Regions from separate parts of the Sporomusa aerivorans genome, predicted to be linked through region 2. Evidence: riboswitches for the same ligand, from Rfam matches in the RefSeq annotation. Region 2 holds a riboswitch; the other holds the start of a gene.
What was found. A riboswitch is a leader RNA that binds a small molecule or an ion and turns the genes downstream of it on or off. The one in region 2 is predicted to bind cobalamin.
Positions count from the first base shown of each region.

Region 1: another riboswitch for cobalamin. It lies ahead of SATMO3_RS05560 (AAA family ATPase); the one in region 2 lies ahead of SATMO3_RS05210 (sirohydrochlorin cobaltochelatase).

Region 1 covers NZ_CP156926.1:1,263,581-1,271,144, reverse strand. Annotated here, with positions in the region: gene SATMO3_RS05570 (nitrogenase component 1) at 1-476, opposite strand, end outside; gene SATMO3_RS05565 (nitrogenase component 1) at 469-1,773, opposite strand; gene SATMO3_RS05560 (AAA family ATPase) at 1,760-2,575, opposite strand; cobalamin riboswitch at 2,824-3,006, opposite strand; cobalamin riboswitch at 3,335-3,518, opposite strand; gene SATMO3_RS05555 (hypothetical protein) at 3,777-5,138, opposite strand; gene SATMO3_RS05550 (TonB-dependent receptor) at 5,280-7,564, opposite strand, start outside.
Region 2 covers NZ_CP156926.1:1,155,363-1,162,926, forward strand. Annotated here, with positions in the region: gene SATMO3_RS05205 (diguanylate cyclase) at 1-1,717, shown strand, start outside; cobalamin riboswitch at 1,779-1,962, shown strand; cobalamin riboswitch at 2,295-2,476, shown strand; gene SATMO3_RS05210 (sirohydrochlorin cobaltochelatase) at 2,803-3,735, shown strand; cobalamin riboswitch at 3,752-3,934, shown strand; gene SATMO3_RS05215 (hypothetical protein) at 4,328-5,974, shown strand; gene SATMO3_RS05220 (ABC transporter ATP-binding protein) at 5,977-7,564, shown strand, end outside.

The DNA.
Region 1 (7,564 bases), 110 kb from region 2:
TTATGCTGCAAGCAGTTTTTGCGCTGGAGCGGCAGCTCGTTAAAATAAGCGCTGGCCGCCGCGCGGTAACCGGCACTAAAACCACCGGCAAGCCCGCCACTGTCAATACATACAACCGGGCACTTCATATCAGCCTGTCTGGCAATACCCGCAATATCATCACCGATCAGACTGACAGAACAGCTGTTTTCGACAAGAATAACAGACGGACAGGCCTGTTTGCGTATTATAGCCAACGTTTCCAGCAAACATTCCTCTGTCCCGTAAACAACAGCCTGATTGTCCGCCTGGGTGCAAAAGAACCGGGCGCCTACTGCCGGGGATTGCTTTTCCAGATAGCGGAGCGCATAATAATAGCACCATAGGGGACCGTTAGCCACTAATGCCGCATCGGGAATCCCGGCGAAAAATGCGGCTGCACCTGTGAGCGCACACGCATCGACCAGGGTACGCGTATCCTTCCATTGATTACACATACATGACCCCTCCCCGCCTTTCATGCCGCTCAGCCAGTTGTACCAGTTTTGTCATCAGTGTCATAATACCACCTACGCCTGCCAGCGGCAGTAACGGCAAAAACAACTGCTTTTTCCCGGTGTCGGCCAGTTCATGGGTAGTGACAATAATATCCGCCGTCTGCAGCAGGGCTTTGGCTTCCGCCTCGGCCTGCGCAAAACAGGGTATCGTGGCGTAGCCGGATAATTCCTGCCGTAAAGCCTGTGCTTGTTCCGCAGCAAGCATATCATCCAGTATAACAATTCCTGCTGCCTGTACCTCATATAATGCACATAACTCTAAGAACAAAGCAGGGTCAAAGTAATGCACAGGGCGGCCGATACATACCGCAATCCTGTTTCTTTTCAGCACCGTACTGCATTTGTCGACATGCAGCTTTAACCGCTGCAATTCCATCTCGATAACCATAGCGGCTTCTTCTTCCTGTTTTAAAAACCTGCCAAGATCTGTTAACCACCCGACTGTCGCCTGCCACCCCGCGGGATAATCACTATCAAAAAGAGGAACATCAAGCGTGGCTTCCAGGTCAAGTCCCAGTTTGCGAATCCAGGGATAAGACTGTCTCGTACCGCTAAGCGGCACCGTCATTACGGTAAATGGCACGCGTCTGATATCTTCCAGGGACGCAAAAGCCGGAAAATGGCAATATACCTTCAAGCCGAAATACCCCAGCAACCGCTTAATCTCCTGCACATCCGCCCCGTTCGGCCCCCCGCGGTCTCCCAGCAAAGTGACCATATTGACTAATTTGGGTTGCTTAACCATAAACCGCTCAGCCAATACCTTACCGGCGTGATAAAAGCCGGTGTAATAATCTCCATCCAGATAACCATAGCAGGGCACCGACATGACAGGTATACCCCAAGCCTGCTCGGCTTCACCGGCCACGGCGGCGGTATCGTCGCCAATGACACCGGCGACGCAGGAATTGGCGATAAGAATATACTTAGGCTTGTATTCCGCGGCAACATAGTCAATACATTCTCTCAGCAGGCCGGCGCCGCCAAAAATGGAATGCTCCTCCTGCAAGCCGCTAATTACTAATGGCGCCGAATATTGCCCGGCGCAAAATTGCTGCTGGGCCAGTGAGCGGAAATGCATCCCCAGTTCCATTTCCCGGCCAATATGGCCACATGCTTTGGGACTATGATAAATAACCACAGCCCCTTCATTATGAGCTGCCGCCCGCCAGACTCCCGGCATAGTGCAGCTATATCCCCGTTTGCGGACCGGTGTTGCCCGTTTATTCATCACCATAAGCTAACACCAACTCCTCTAATTCAGAAAATGCCAGGGGGGTAGGTACAGAAAGCACCGGATCATTACAAATGACGGCGGCTAACTGCCGGTACACAGTCGCCTGCTGAGAATCGGCTGCAAATTCGATTACTGTCTGACGGTGTATCTCAGCCTTATTAACAATGCGGTCCCGGGGAATATAAGCGATCAGAGAGGTGTTGAGCCTTTGAGCAAATTCCGCAAGCAAAGCCTGTTCATTAGCGATCCCCCGGCTATTGCCGATAATGCCGCCCAGCCGTACAGGTCCCCGTGCGGCATACCGCGCAATTCCCTTGGCAATATTATTGGCGGCATACAGTGACATCAGTTCGCCGGAAGAAACGATATAGATGTCGGTCGCATAGCCTTCCCTGATGGGGACGGCAAAACCGCCGCATACCACATCACCCAGCACATCATACAGAATGACGGCATCCTCCGGCAAAGCCCGCAAGGCTTTCAACTTTTCCAGAGCCACAATAATGCCGCGGCCGGCGCAGCCTACTCCCGGTTCAGGGCCGCCGGCTTCAACACAATGCACTCCGCCGAAACCACGCTGGACAATTTGTTCTGTTTTAACCTCTTCCCCATATTTCTTAACCATATCCAAGACAGTTTGGGAACAAACCCGTCCCAGCAAAAGACGGGTCGAATCATTCTTGGGATCGCACCCAATCTGGCAGACCTGATAACCGCTTTCCGCCCAGGCCGCCGAAACATTCGCCGCTGTCGTAGATTTTCCAATACCGCCTTTGCCGTAGAAGGCAATCTTTTTCTGCATATCCCTTTACCTCTCGTATTAAGCTTTGCACACTAAAGTATTATCCCGCTCAGAAGAAGGAGTAAAAAAGCAACATAACTGCAATAAGAACCTCCCGACTACAGTGTAATCGGGAGGTTCTCTTCATGTACCAAAATAAAAACTCCTGGTTTATCACCAGGAGTTTAATTTAGCAAACCAGCAACTCACTTGGAAAACCCTAAGTCAGTCGGTGAAGCTGTAATCTCCTCCCCATCACTCGTGGGTTGAACGGCGATCTTTAGACAGGCAGTTCTCCTGGCTCTGGTTCATAGCTTGCCCAAACCTTCCCAGGACTCCTGTCCCAGTGGTATAACTTGAGTTCGCTCCCCATTACAGTGGCGGGACCGCGCCGGACTTCAACCGGTCTTCCCTATTAAGCCCCAAAGGGCACCTGCTATATTATGAAATTGTGCATAATATTACAATCAACTTATCACCATTTACCTCTTTTGTCAATATATCTATACCCATGGCAGCATTCAAAATCATTTTAGTACAACCCCGGAGAAAAGAGCGGGGGCATATAGCCCCGCAAACATAAAGGAGGATAGAAAAAGAATGTATAAGAAACTCCCACCTGTCATAAACAGGTGGGAGAATTCTCCGGCACAAAGGCACAAAGCAAATAGAAACTCCTGGTCTATGACCAGGAGAAAATTTGACATTGAACACAACTCGCCCGAATACTTCCAGGCCAGCAGGTGCAACCGAAATCTCCTCCCCATCACTCGTGGGTCAAACGGCGATCTTTAGACAGGCAGTTCTCCTGGCTCTGGATCATAGCTTACCCAAACCTTCCCAGGACTCTTATCCCAGTGGTATAACTTTGAGTTCACTCCCCATTACAGTGGCGGGACCGCGCCGGACTTCAACCGGTCTTCCCTATTAAGCCCCAAAGGGCACCTGCTTCATTATATTATATTTTCGTTTAAATTTTATCATTTATTACCTATCTTGTCAATATATTCAGTGTTTTAACAACTTCTAAAAGTCCCTCTGTTTTGGCAGAAGAAAAGACCTGGCAGCTTGCTTCCCACTGCCAGCTGCCGGGTCTTTTCTATAGCTTGCTAAACATGGCCGGCAAATCATTCCTGCCGGGGAACGGCCCGCAGGCACCTGCCGGTCCGGCTCCGCTGCATACTGCAAGGCGCAGCAATTAATCCTGGGCGGTGAATACTGCTTAGTTGAAGCTCAGGACTCTCTTACCGTTGATAGTTTTCAGTCCTTTGTACTGCTCGGCAGCTTTGCGGGCCTGCTGCGCCAGGATAGAGTGCGAGGCGAAGGACTTGGCCACGCCGGTGCTGAGCTTGGCACTGAGCGTCGAAGTCTGATCCGGGGCAAGAATAATCGCCGAGTTCAGGTTGCCGCCGGTGTAGCCCAACTGGCTGGCGGTGAAGGATTTAGTAGCTGCATCGCTGGTACTGGTGGGCAGGCCGGGGAAGATGTCAATCTGATTGCCTTTGACAAACCAGAACCGGTTGCTGTCGGCATAGATGCCCCAGAGATAGCCGGCCGAGTTCACGTCACTGACTTTGGTCCAGGCTGCAGGCGAATTGAGATTGGCCACGCTGGTGCGGTACACGCCGCCCACCATGTTGGCAAAAGATGTATCATAGTTGCCCAGGAATACATAGGCAGTGTTGGCGTCAACGATGGTAATGTCGCGGAAATCGCCGCCCATGGAAGCTGTCTTGGCAACGGGAGTACTGGTGAAGGTAGCCAGGTCGATGATATCCAGACGGGTGTCGGCATTGGCGCTGCCGGCGTTCTGCATGCCGCCCAGGGCGCAGACATACAGCTTGTTGTTAAAATGGTCAAGAGTGAAGGCGTTTTTGCCGACTTTCAAATAGCCGGCATAACTCAAAGCACCCGTAGAGACGTTAATGTCGAACTTCACAACAATACTGTCGGAATACACCGAATAGCCGCCGCTCGGATTGACGGTAAACAGCGCATATAAATTGTTGTCGACAACCGTTAAGCCTTCACCATGGACCGAGGCACCGGCTGGTACGTCTGATGTGGGAATACTCCAGGTTGTCGGGAATTGGTAGTTATATGGTGTTTGTGTATAGCTACTATCCATGTTCACAACAGCAATCTTTGCCAAATCATAACCGGTGGCATACAGCCATTTTCCTTTGGTAGCCACCGCGTGCAGGTTGCGTACGTTACTCCAGGTTGGCGTTGCCAGAGACGTCCATGTGGAAGCAACCGGGTCAATGATTTTATTTGCTATCAAAGTTGCCGGAGCGCTCACATTATACTGGCGCAGCACCAGGCGGCTCTCCGTACCCTGGAAGTAGTTGAACAGTGCCGGGTCGCTGTTTAAACCGGTGACCTTGCTGCTGGACGTAAAGGTGGTTGGATTGCCTGTCCGCTCGCCGCTGATGGCGCCGGCCAGACCTTGTGAATAGCTGGAATCAACCACCGTGTAGCCGAATAAGTTTTCCGTAGCGGCCAGCGCGGCTGAGCTGCCAAGCACGCTCAGTGTCAGGGCTGTCGCGATAACGCGCTTAAGAAAATGGAATTTCATCTTCATTACTCATAACCTCACTTTTCTAATGTTTTCTGTGGGAAAACCCAGAATCACCATCAGTTCTTGCCTGATGTCACCTCCTTTACTGCCAGACTGGAGTCACCTGCCGTGTGTGGCCTCACCTCCCTTACTGCTTGCCGTCATTTAATATCTGTACTGCAGGGTCATATAATAGGTACGGCCTTGCAGCGGATATTCGAGCAAACTGCTAGTACCGATAGCACTGTTAGCATCATAGTCTCGCGTAATCCTCATCTCCGGCCCTTTGTCAAAAAGGTCATTTACGCCGGCGATGATTTGGCAGTCTTTATTAATGTTATATTTTGCTCCCAGACCAACGGTTGTCAGGGAGGTTTGCCCATAGGGCTTATCATTTTCACCTATACCGGTAACCATCTCATCAATATATTTTACTTCGCCGAAAATAGCCAACCGGTTGTCCGGGCGGTAGGTCAGCCGCGCCGAGCCTTCCCATTCCGGCGTATAAAACTGCGGATAATTGAAATAAATCTCGCCGGTTGCGGAGTTAGGCGCATTATACTTGGTCTGCTGCTTGGTATGCAGGTAGGTGCCTGCCAGGCTCATATCCCATTTGTCCCAGTTGAAATCAGTCTGTAATTCCACACCGTTGGCCTGCCCCTTGCGCGCATTGGTATAAGACCAATAATTATAGCCGAAGCGGTAGAGCTGGAGCATATTCTTGGAATCGCGGCCAAAGTAGGTCAATTGCACCTTGGAGGAATTGGCGCCCAGCAGCCTGCCGTCCCAGATGGCCGCCAAGTCCCACTGGGTCCCTTCCTCGGGTACCGGGAATATGCTTTGACCGGCATACCTGGGGTCGTTATAAGCATTAGGCCGGGGCAGAATGCCGGCGCCGTCGCCGGCAATCTCATACAGGTTGAGCAGCCGGTAGTAGGTGCCGTAGGTAGAGCGCAGGGTCAGATGATCGTCCACCTGCTTTTTCAGTGCCACCTGCCAGGTGACCTTGTCATTGACCTGGGAATCCTCCTGATCGACCCATTTATTTAAATCGGATTTTCCCAGCGCCCTGCCCATGACCTTGGAATAATTGTAGCGAATACTGGGAGTCAGCCAGAGGTCGGCGGCCTGGTTGAGGGTAATGGTATCCTGCAATTGGAGATTGAACAGCGTATGTTCATAATAGGTCCGAAACCGCTCGCGATTGGTAAGACTGGGTTCAAAGTCATATTTGTCCATCCGGCTGCCGTTAACATCCATTTTCTCCCTCGACCAGTTGGCCAGGAACTCGAGCAGATGGTTGTCACCGGCCTTATAGGTGCCGTCAATGGCTCCGCCCAGCCGCCGGGAGTCGTAAGCGCTCCATTCTTCAAATACTGCAGGCATTTTGCCAAACTTCTGATAGTCCGGATTGCGGTAACGCTTATCCTGGTCAAGATAGTTAAGCTGCCAGCCCCATTCCAGATTGCCGGTCATATCCCGCCGGCCTACCATCAGCTCCTTGGTGGTCAGTTCCTGCCGCTTCCGCTCGAATTGGTCTGGCAGATCCACTATTGTGCTTAATGCTGGATCCACATCTACTTTTCGGGGCATCCCGCGGTCAATTTTCTTCCAGCTGCCCTTGACCAGCCAGTGGTCGTCCTGCCATTTGATAATAGCGTCAGTGTTTTTGTAGTCGTTATTCTTCCGCCAGCGGGTGTTGTCGTTGGAAAGCTCGGACATTCGTTTTCGTACATCTGCGGTCCCACTGTCAAACATACTTCTTTCATCATCCAGTGCTTGCTTTACCACATCATTATATTTTTGTTCGGTCCAACCACGAGCGCTTATCATAGCTTCTTTGGTTGAAAAACCCCAAGATTTATAATAATTATCAAGCGCAGCATTTAAGTACTGATTGTATTTAGCCGGATTATCGAATGCCGCATAAATGTCCTCTGCAGTAGAAAAATTGGGATTAGTTCCGATATAACCCTCAAGATTGAAATTGATAAAATCAATTGCAAGGTTCAATTCTGCTTGCAACCCCGGCATATCTCTTGCATAGACTTCTTTAGAGTAAGGATTCTCATACCGGAAATCCCCGTCGCTCTCATCACGGTTAATGCCGATCAGCAGGCTGCCGCTCCCTAAAGGCTGGGTGATCTCCAGGCCGGCGGTGGTGCCGCCCCAGGAGCTTTTGCCGATTTGGGCCGAGATGTTGGCTTTGTCCGGCTTCTTGGTAACGATGTTGATGACGCCGCCCATATAGGTGCCGCCAAACCTAGCCGGAATATAGCCGCGGTAGACTTCGATCCGCTCGACATTGTTGATGGGAATTGTCGAGATATCGACAGCCGCATCCCCGCCCAAGTTAGTGAGCACGCCATCCACAAACACGCCCACCTGGGCCGCCGTGCTGCCCCGGACGCTGACGGTGGTATACTGGCCCTTGCCTGACACATAGCGGA
Region 2 (7,564 bases):
AAAGGTTCTGTATAAGCAAGGCATTTATGACCGGTATGACCGTTCGGAAATGGAACGACATCCGGTATATGGCGGCCAGATTTTGCTGCGCTCAAAAGAAATGCGTCATTTAACCGATAGTGTACTGTATCATCATGAATGGTATGACGGAACCGGATATCCCAAAAAGCTGCACGGGGAGGAAATACCCCTGCCGGCCAGAATTATTCATATCGTGGAAGCTTTTGATGTTATGACAACCGTTCAAAATTATCAGCAATGGAAAAACCGCGATATGGCGCTGGCTGAGCTTAAGTGCAAAGCCGGCAGCCAGTTTGACCCCCGGCTGGTCGATATATTCGTAAGCCTTGGGCCTGACATAATCAATAAAATATCACCTGCCCGCCAATTCATCCCTGAGGAAGAATCCGATGAAGTTGTCCTGCCTGACAGCATCAGCCATTATATGGCCAATATATCCAACCTGGGCATTATCTGTCTGGACAAAAACAACACAGTTGTTTTTTGCAACCCGTATGCCGAGAAAATGCGGCAATTACCGGCGGGCGAGCTGTTTGGCAAGAATTTTTTGGAAAACTACCCGCAGCACCGGCGGACCATCTTAGAAGAAAAGCTGTCGCAGTTAAAAACAGGTGAAAAAACAGAATGGTACCGCCTGATGGGAAGGGGCGGAAAATTCATTGAAAATCGGTATTCCCGGGTAACCGATGCAGCGGGAAAATATATCGGTACTGTGCTTGTTACCATTGATGTGACTGAGCGTGAGCGGGTTAACCGTATGCTGAACATGGCTTTGGAGCGTCAGTCAGCCTTGTATCAGGCGGCTCAAATTATTGCATCCGCATTTAATATTGCGGAGGTAATAAAAGGTATTCTGAAAATAGTCATCCAAAGCATGGCAGTCAGGCAGGCCGCTATATGCCTGCTTGAGGAGCCGGGTAACGATATTGCCGCTGTATATCCGGAAAGCAGCAGGGAGAATTGTTTGGCTGATTGCCGCTGGGCAGTGCCGGTTTTACGCAATTCGCTAAAGACTTTGGCTACGCGTGAGGGCGGCAATATAATTAAATATCACATCCCCCTGGTATTCAGGGAGACACTGCTGGGAGTTCTCTATATGGAAAAGGTCTGTCAGGGTGAGGATTATACGGAACGGTTGCAACTGCTGGAAGCGCTGGCAAGCCAGACGGCGGTTGCTGTCCACAATGCCCGGCTGCATGAGGAAGTACAGTATTTGGCGGAGTATGACAAACTGACAGGGCTCTTTAACCGGCATTCCTTTGACAAGCAATTTTCCGGTTACTGTCTGCAGGCTGATCTGAAAAAGCTGCCGCTGACTTTATTAATGATTGATATTAACGGGCTAAAAGCGGTAAACGACCGTCTGGGGCACGTGGCAGGCGACCTGTTGATCAGAGAGACCGCGCACATAATTACTAAAAGCATCCGTGCCGACGATTGCGCTTTTCGCTATGGCGGAGATGAAATTGTAGTTATCATTCCCGGCATTTTGCTGGAGCAGTCCCGGATCATCATCAAACGCATACAGCACAGTGTAAGCCGCTGGCGGTATAAAGATGAAAGCGGCGAACTGAGCTTAAGTGTAAGCATCGGCGCAGCCGACAACAGTGAAGTTAGTTCAAGCGGCCTGGTGCAGACGGCGGATGCCCGTATGTACGAAAACAAACGCAGGCATTATCAGGTGATGGAGGCCTGATAACTTGAAAGAATATTCAGCTATTGACAACAAGTAATAGTCCATGCTATTATTAATACATAATTTCATATCAGAGTTAGGTGCCCTACGGGGCTTAATAGGGAAGTCCGGTTAAAAGCCGGCGCGGTCCCGCCACTGTAACGGGGAGCAAGCTTAAGATATGCCACTGAGATGTGCCATCTTGGGAAGGTTTAAGCAAGCTATGATCCGAAGCCAGGAGAACTGCCTATCTGACAATCACCGTTTGTTACCCACGAGGTATGGGGAGGGGATTACAGTAAGCACTCTCGTAGTGCGTCTGGCTAATTCACTCCTGGTCCAAAACCAGGAGTTTTTATTTAGCATGCTGTTTATTACTCTCAACTATAACGGTTGAGAGTTTTAATATTAATGCCATTTTCTCAAAACGCTCCTTTCAATTTATGCCGTTAGGCACGGGTCATTTGACCCTATTTTTTTTTATATACCTGGTAACGTGATCAGGGTGGCAAAACCCAGAGAGGAGCACGCTGCGCCTGTATCTAAAATTGTTTTCAAGTATTGACAAGCGTTCCCAGATAACATATAGTTATATCATAATCGAATCATGGAGATAGGTGCCCTTGCGGCTTAATAGGGAAGTCCGGTTAAAGACCGGCGCGGTCCCGCCACTGTAACGGGGAGCAAGCTTAAGATATACCACTGGGACGGTCGTCTTGGGAAGGTTTAAGCAAGCTATGATCCGGAGTCAGGAGAACTGCCTGTCTGACAATCACCGTTTGTTACCCACGAGGTATGGGGAGGGGATTACAGTAGGCGCTTTTACAGGCGCATTCGCTAATTCGCTCCTGGTTTCTGACCAGGAGTTTTGTATTTAGTCAACTGTTTAAACTCCCAACTGCAGACGGTTGGGAGTTTTGATTTTTAGGCAATCTGCGGCGGTTTTTGCCAAATGTAAGTACTGTTGGCACAGGTCGATCCTGCCATGGGAGTTTCTGCTGCTATGGAATGTATACCGGGACCTGGGAAATTCGCTATGAGCCCATGAGCAACCTTTTCAACAACAGAACATCAGGATTACTAAAAACAAAGGAGTTGTTTTTTGCATGAAAAATCTTTATTCACTCATTACCGGCATCTTGCTGCTGGCCGTATTCGGTTGTGTAAGCCTGCTGCCCTCGCCGGCGGCCGCTGCACCGGCCAACGCCGGTAAAAAGGCCATCCTGGTTGTAAGTTTTGGCACTACTTTTCCTGAAACTATGAAAACAACGATTGAGGCAACGGAAAATAAAATCAGGGCAGAGTTCCCGGATTATGAAGTTCGCCGTGCGTTCAGCTCCCGTATCATCATCAAAAGGCTGGCTGAACGGGACGGTATAAAAGTTGACACGGAAAAACAGGCGCTTGACCGTCTGAAAGCCGAAGGCTATACCGAAGTAATTGTCCAGCCTATGCAAATAACTCCCGGCGAAGAGTATGAACTGATTGCCGGTGTGGTGAAACATGCACAGGCAGCCAAGGATTTTGAAAAAATTGCCATTGGCCGGCCGGTACTTTACTATATGGGACAAGAAGGACAAAACGATGATTATCTGGCGGCCGTTAAAGCGGTAGCTACCCAATTCCCGGCATTGAAAAAGAATGAAGCCGTTATGCTGATGGGACACGGCGGTCCGCATCCGGCAACCGCTGCCTATGGTGTGCTGCAGGCTAAACTGAATGATGCCGGTTATAAGAATGCGTATGTATTCACGGTAGAGGGCTATCCGACTTTCGAAGGCGCCATTGAAAAGCTTAAAGCCGATAAAGTCAAAAAAGTTACCCTGATGCCGTTTATGCTGGTGGCCGGCGATCATGCCAACAATGATATGGCCGGTGATGAAAAAGACTCCTTCAAGAGCCAGCTTATTGCCGCCGGTTTCAAAGTGGATACCTATATCCATGGTTTAGGTGAAAATGCCGCCATTCAGGATATCTATGTTGAGCATGTTAAAGATGCCATTGCCGACCTGAATAGCCCTGTAGCCAAGAAACATTAATTCTAATACCTGACAACTGAATAACCAAGAGTTAGGTGCCCTACGGGCTTAATAGGGAAGTCCGGTTAAAAGCCGGCGCGGTCCCGCCACTGTAATGGGGAGCCAGTCCATGAGATGCCACTGGGATGAGAAGTCCTGGGAAGGTTTGGATGCGCTATGAACCAGAGTCAGGAGAACTGCCTAATTTACAGTCACCGTTTTTAACCCACGAGGTATGGGGAGGGGATTAAGCTTATTTCGTTATAAGTATAACCATATGCGGCGAGTGTAACGTTGTATCTGGTGATGCATAGTGGGACTAAAAAACATCTCCTTTTAAATAAGGAGATGTTTTTTTCTTAATGTATTAGAGTTTATCCTGTGACTAACCCGCTCTAAGACTCCCCCTTCTGTAAGCGGGAGTAAGAGCGGATAAGTCCCGGGATAAGGGTAACTAACCTTCAGATGGGGCTAAAACCCCACCTGAAGCTAAGTTTACTTTATAAGTGTATTTGTTCGTAATGACATTAACGGCCGCGACAGCGTTTCGATAATACCCTTATTTGCTGTGAACTGAGAACTAGTAATATTTACTGCAAAGGAGAAAAGAAGTTTGACCATCAGCAAAGCACTGACCGGGTTAATGACAGTGTTGCTTGTGTTCTTCATAACGGTTGCCGGTCAGGCCCGTGATGGTGTGGCTTTTTCCTGCCAAATTCCGTATTACTTCGGAAAAGTCAGGGATTCTGTCACTCCCGGTACACAAACGGCAGCATTGTTCAGTATTGAAAATCGTACTCCCAGCGGGAAAAAGGCATTAATAACAATTGACCTGCCGCCAGGCTTTAGTCCCGCCGGTTCCCTGGGGGAATGGGAAATACACAGACAGGGCGGGAATTACCGGCTGACCAGGCAAGCTACACTGGCAGGCGGTTATGATCAATGGTATGACCTACTGCCTTTGGAGGTCGCAGACGGACTGCCGGCAGGTGTGTATACAGCCACTGCCAGCGTTGGCGGTGAAACAAAGCAAGTGCCGGTAGCTGTGAATGCCGGTCAGGGTGAGGCTCTTAAACCGGTTGCCATAACCGGACTTGTGCTGCCTTTGGACAGAAACGGAAAAACAGATGAACGCATGGGCCGCAATGTCTTAGTACTCAGGGACCGCCAGTGGGACTACTACAAGAATGTACTGACAGGCAAAGGTGCGTCAAATCAGGAAATCGAGGCCATCCACCCGGTGACTCATCTGGGAGTGGATATTGCCAACCCGTCCGGTGTGCAGAAACTGGTTGTGGTAAGTGTCAGCCTGCTGGACGCCGCCAGCCGTTTACCGGTCCAAGGTCTGTTTACCCCTGGTGCGACCAGCGAGGATGTCAATGGCGGAGCAATGGACCGGCAAAAGAACTTTCTGGAAGCCTTTACGGCCCTAGACGGGGATGTCAGTCAACGGCTGCAGATTCCGGTGTACGCCGACGAGCGCGATTTAACGGATGGGGAGTATATTCTTAGGACCGAGGTAAGTGACGGGGTGGCGCCGCCTTTAATCTGGGAAGAAAAGCTTACAATTGTCAAAAAAGACAGCAGGGCGCTGCTGGTAGTCAGCCTGGCGGTAATGACGGTTGCGCTGGGGGCGGTGATGGCGCTGCGCCGTTGCCGGCAGGTACTCACTGTGCTGAAAACGCGCTGGCTGGTAACCATCGCTTTGTTTGGCGCGGCGGCATTTGCGGTTGTCAATGTGCCTTCTACCTTGCTAAATGACTTCTTCCATATTCTGTTGGGGCCGTTCGGCTTTATCATCACCGGTTTATTCAGCGGTGTATTTCTGTATATGATGGTGGTGGCGCTGGTAATCTTAATTCCCCGTCCGGGTGTGGTGGCGCTGATGACGGTTGTTCGCATGCTTTTGGGGATGTTGGCTTTCGGGCAGATTTCTCCCATTAGTTTGTTGTCATACGGCTTGCAAGCCTTTTGGCTGGAATTTTTGATTTACAGCAGCGGACTGTACGGCTGGCTGCAGAACCGCCAGGAACACAATCTGTCTTGGAGTAAGATTGCACTGTTGGCAGCTAGCTGCGGTGTGGCCGACACTATTGCAACCTATGCAGCGCTGCAGGCTATGGCGGTTTTATACCGGATGTATTATGCCGCCTGGTACATTGCTTTGGTATTGGCTCTCAATGGTTTTATCTATACTGCCGTCGGCGCAGTCTGCGGTAGCTTCCTCGGCAGCCGGCTGGCCAAAGTGGGGGGAGACTGAAGATGGATTATATTGTAGAACTACGTGATGTCTCGTTTACCTACCGGCATCGCGATACACCCAGTGTGAAAAATGTCAGTCTCAAGATTAAGGCAGGCGAATTTCTGCTGCTGACAGGGGCGACAGGCTGTGGAAAAAGTACTTTGCTGAAGATGCTCAACGGGCTGATTCCCCAGGAAAGCGGGGGCAGGCTTACCGGTGAAGTTTTTGTGGGTGGCTGCTCTACTCAGAATATAGCCGTGTCCGCGATGAGCCGCACGGTTGGGCTGGTTTTTCAGAATCCGGAGGATCAAATTTTTTCAACCACGGTATATGATGAAGTTGCTTTTGTACTTGAAAACATGGGGATGACAGCAGCCGGGGCTGAGCCACTGGTTAAGGAAGCGCTAAAACTGGTTGGTCTGGCCGATAAGGCGGAGGCGAGTGTTCACGCTTTATCAGGCGGGCAGAAGCAGCGACTGGCTGTGGCGGCCGTACTGGCGGCCAAACCGCAGGTGCTGGCGCTGGACGAACCTATCAGCCAGCTGGATCCGCAAGGAGCTTTGGAACTATTGGCGGTGCTTAAGCAGCTTAACAGCGAACAGGGAATTACCATAATTTTAGTCGAGCATCGCCTCCACGAGGTGTTGCCTCTGTGCCACCGGGTGGCTGTTATGGAGGACGGACAGCTCCACTGGCAGGGCAGTTGTGCGGAAGCGTACGCCTGCCAGGACCTGTTTGCGGAACTTGGCCTCAGGCTGCCGCAGCCAGTGACAATTTGCCACAAATTAGGGGTTGCGGTGCAATCGGCCGAAGTCAGTCATGTGGTAGCGGCTATCCGGCAATGTTATACCGTTCCCATATATGAGCCGGCAACGGCGGCAGGCCCGCCGCTCAGGCCGACAGATGAGCCGGCGGTAACGGTCCGGCAATTATCCTTTGCCTATGACAATTCCAGGGATCTGGTGCTGAATAATCTTGCGCTAACTATTGCAAGAGGACAGTTTGTTGCGCTTATGGGTAATAACGGCGCCGGCAAATCGACCTTATTGCACCTGATCGGCGGGTTGCTCAGGCCGGTCACGGGCGAAATCCGGGTCCTGGGGCAAAAGCTTGCCGCTATCTCACCGTCGGTCGGCATGGTATTGCAAAATCCCGATTTTATGCTTTTTAACAGTACGGTACGGGAGGAGATCAGTTTTAGTCTGCGTCAGCAGCAAGCGGATGACGGGAACTGGCCGGAAATTTGTCAATTCTTTGCCGGTAAACTTGGTCTGGCAGGCCTGGAGGCTGATTTCCCGCTGGCACTGAGCCGCGGACAGCGTCTCAGGGTAGCCATTGCCGCTGTCTTGACTTCTCAGCCGCAGGTTTTGCTGCTGGACGAGCCGACAACCGGTCAGGATATCGGGCACATTGAGGATATCGTCCTGCTCCTTAGGGAATACACCCGGCAAGGCGGCAGCATTGTTTTTTGCACCCATGACACCGAGGTGGCAGCCCGGTTTGCCGACCGTGTGATTGTTATGCGTCAGGGGCGGATTATAGCCGACGACGTGCCGGCGATGGTCTTTCAGGATCAGACTATGTTGGCATCGGCCGGCCTGAAACCGC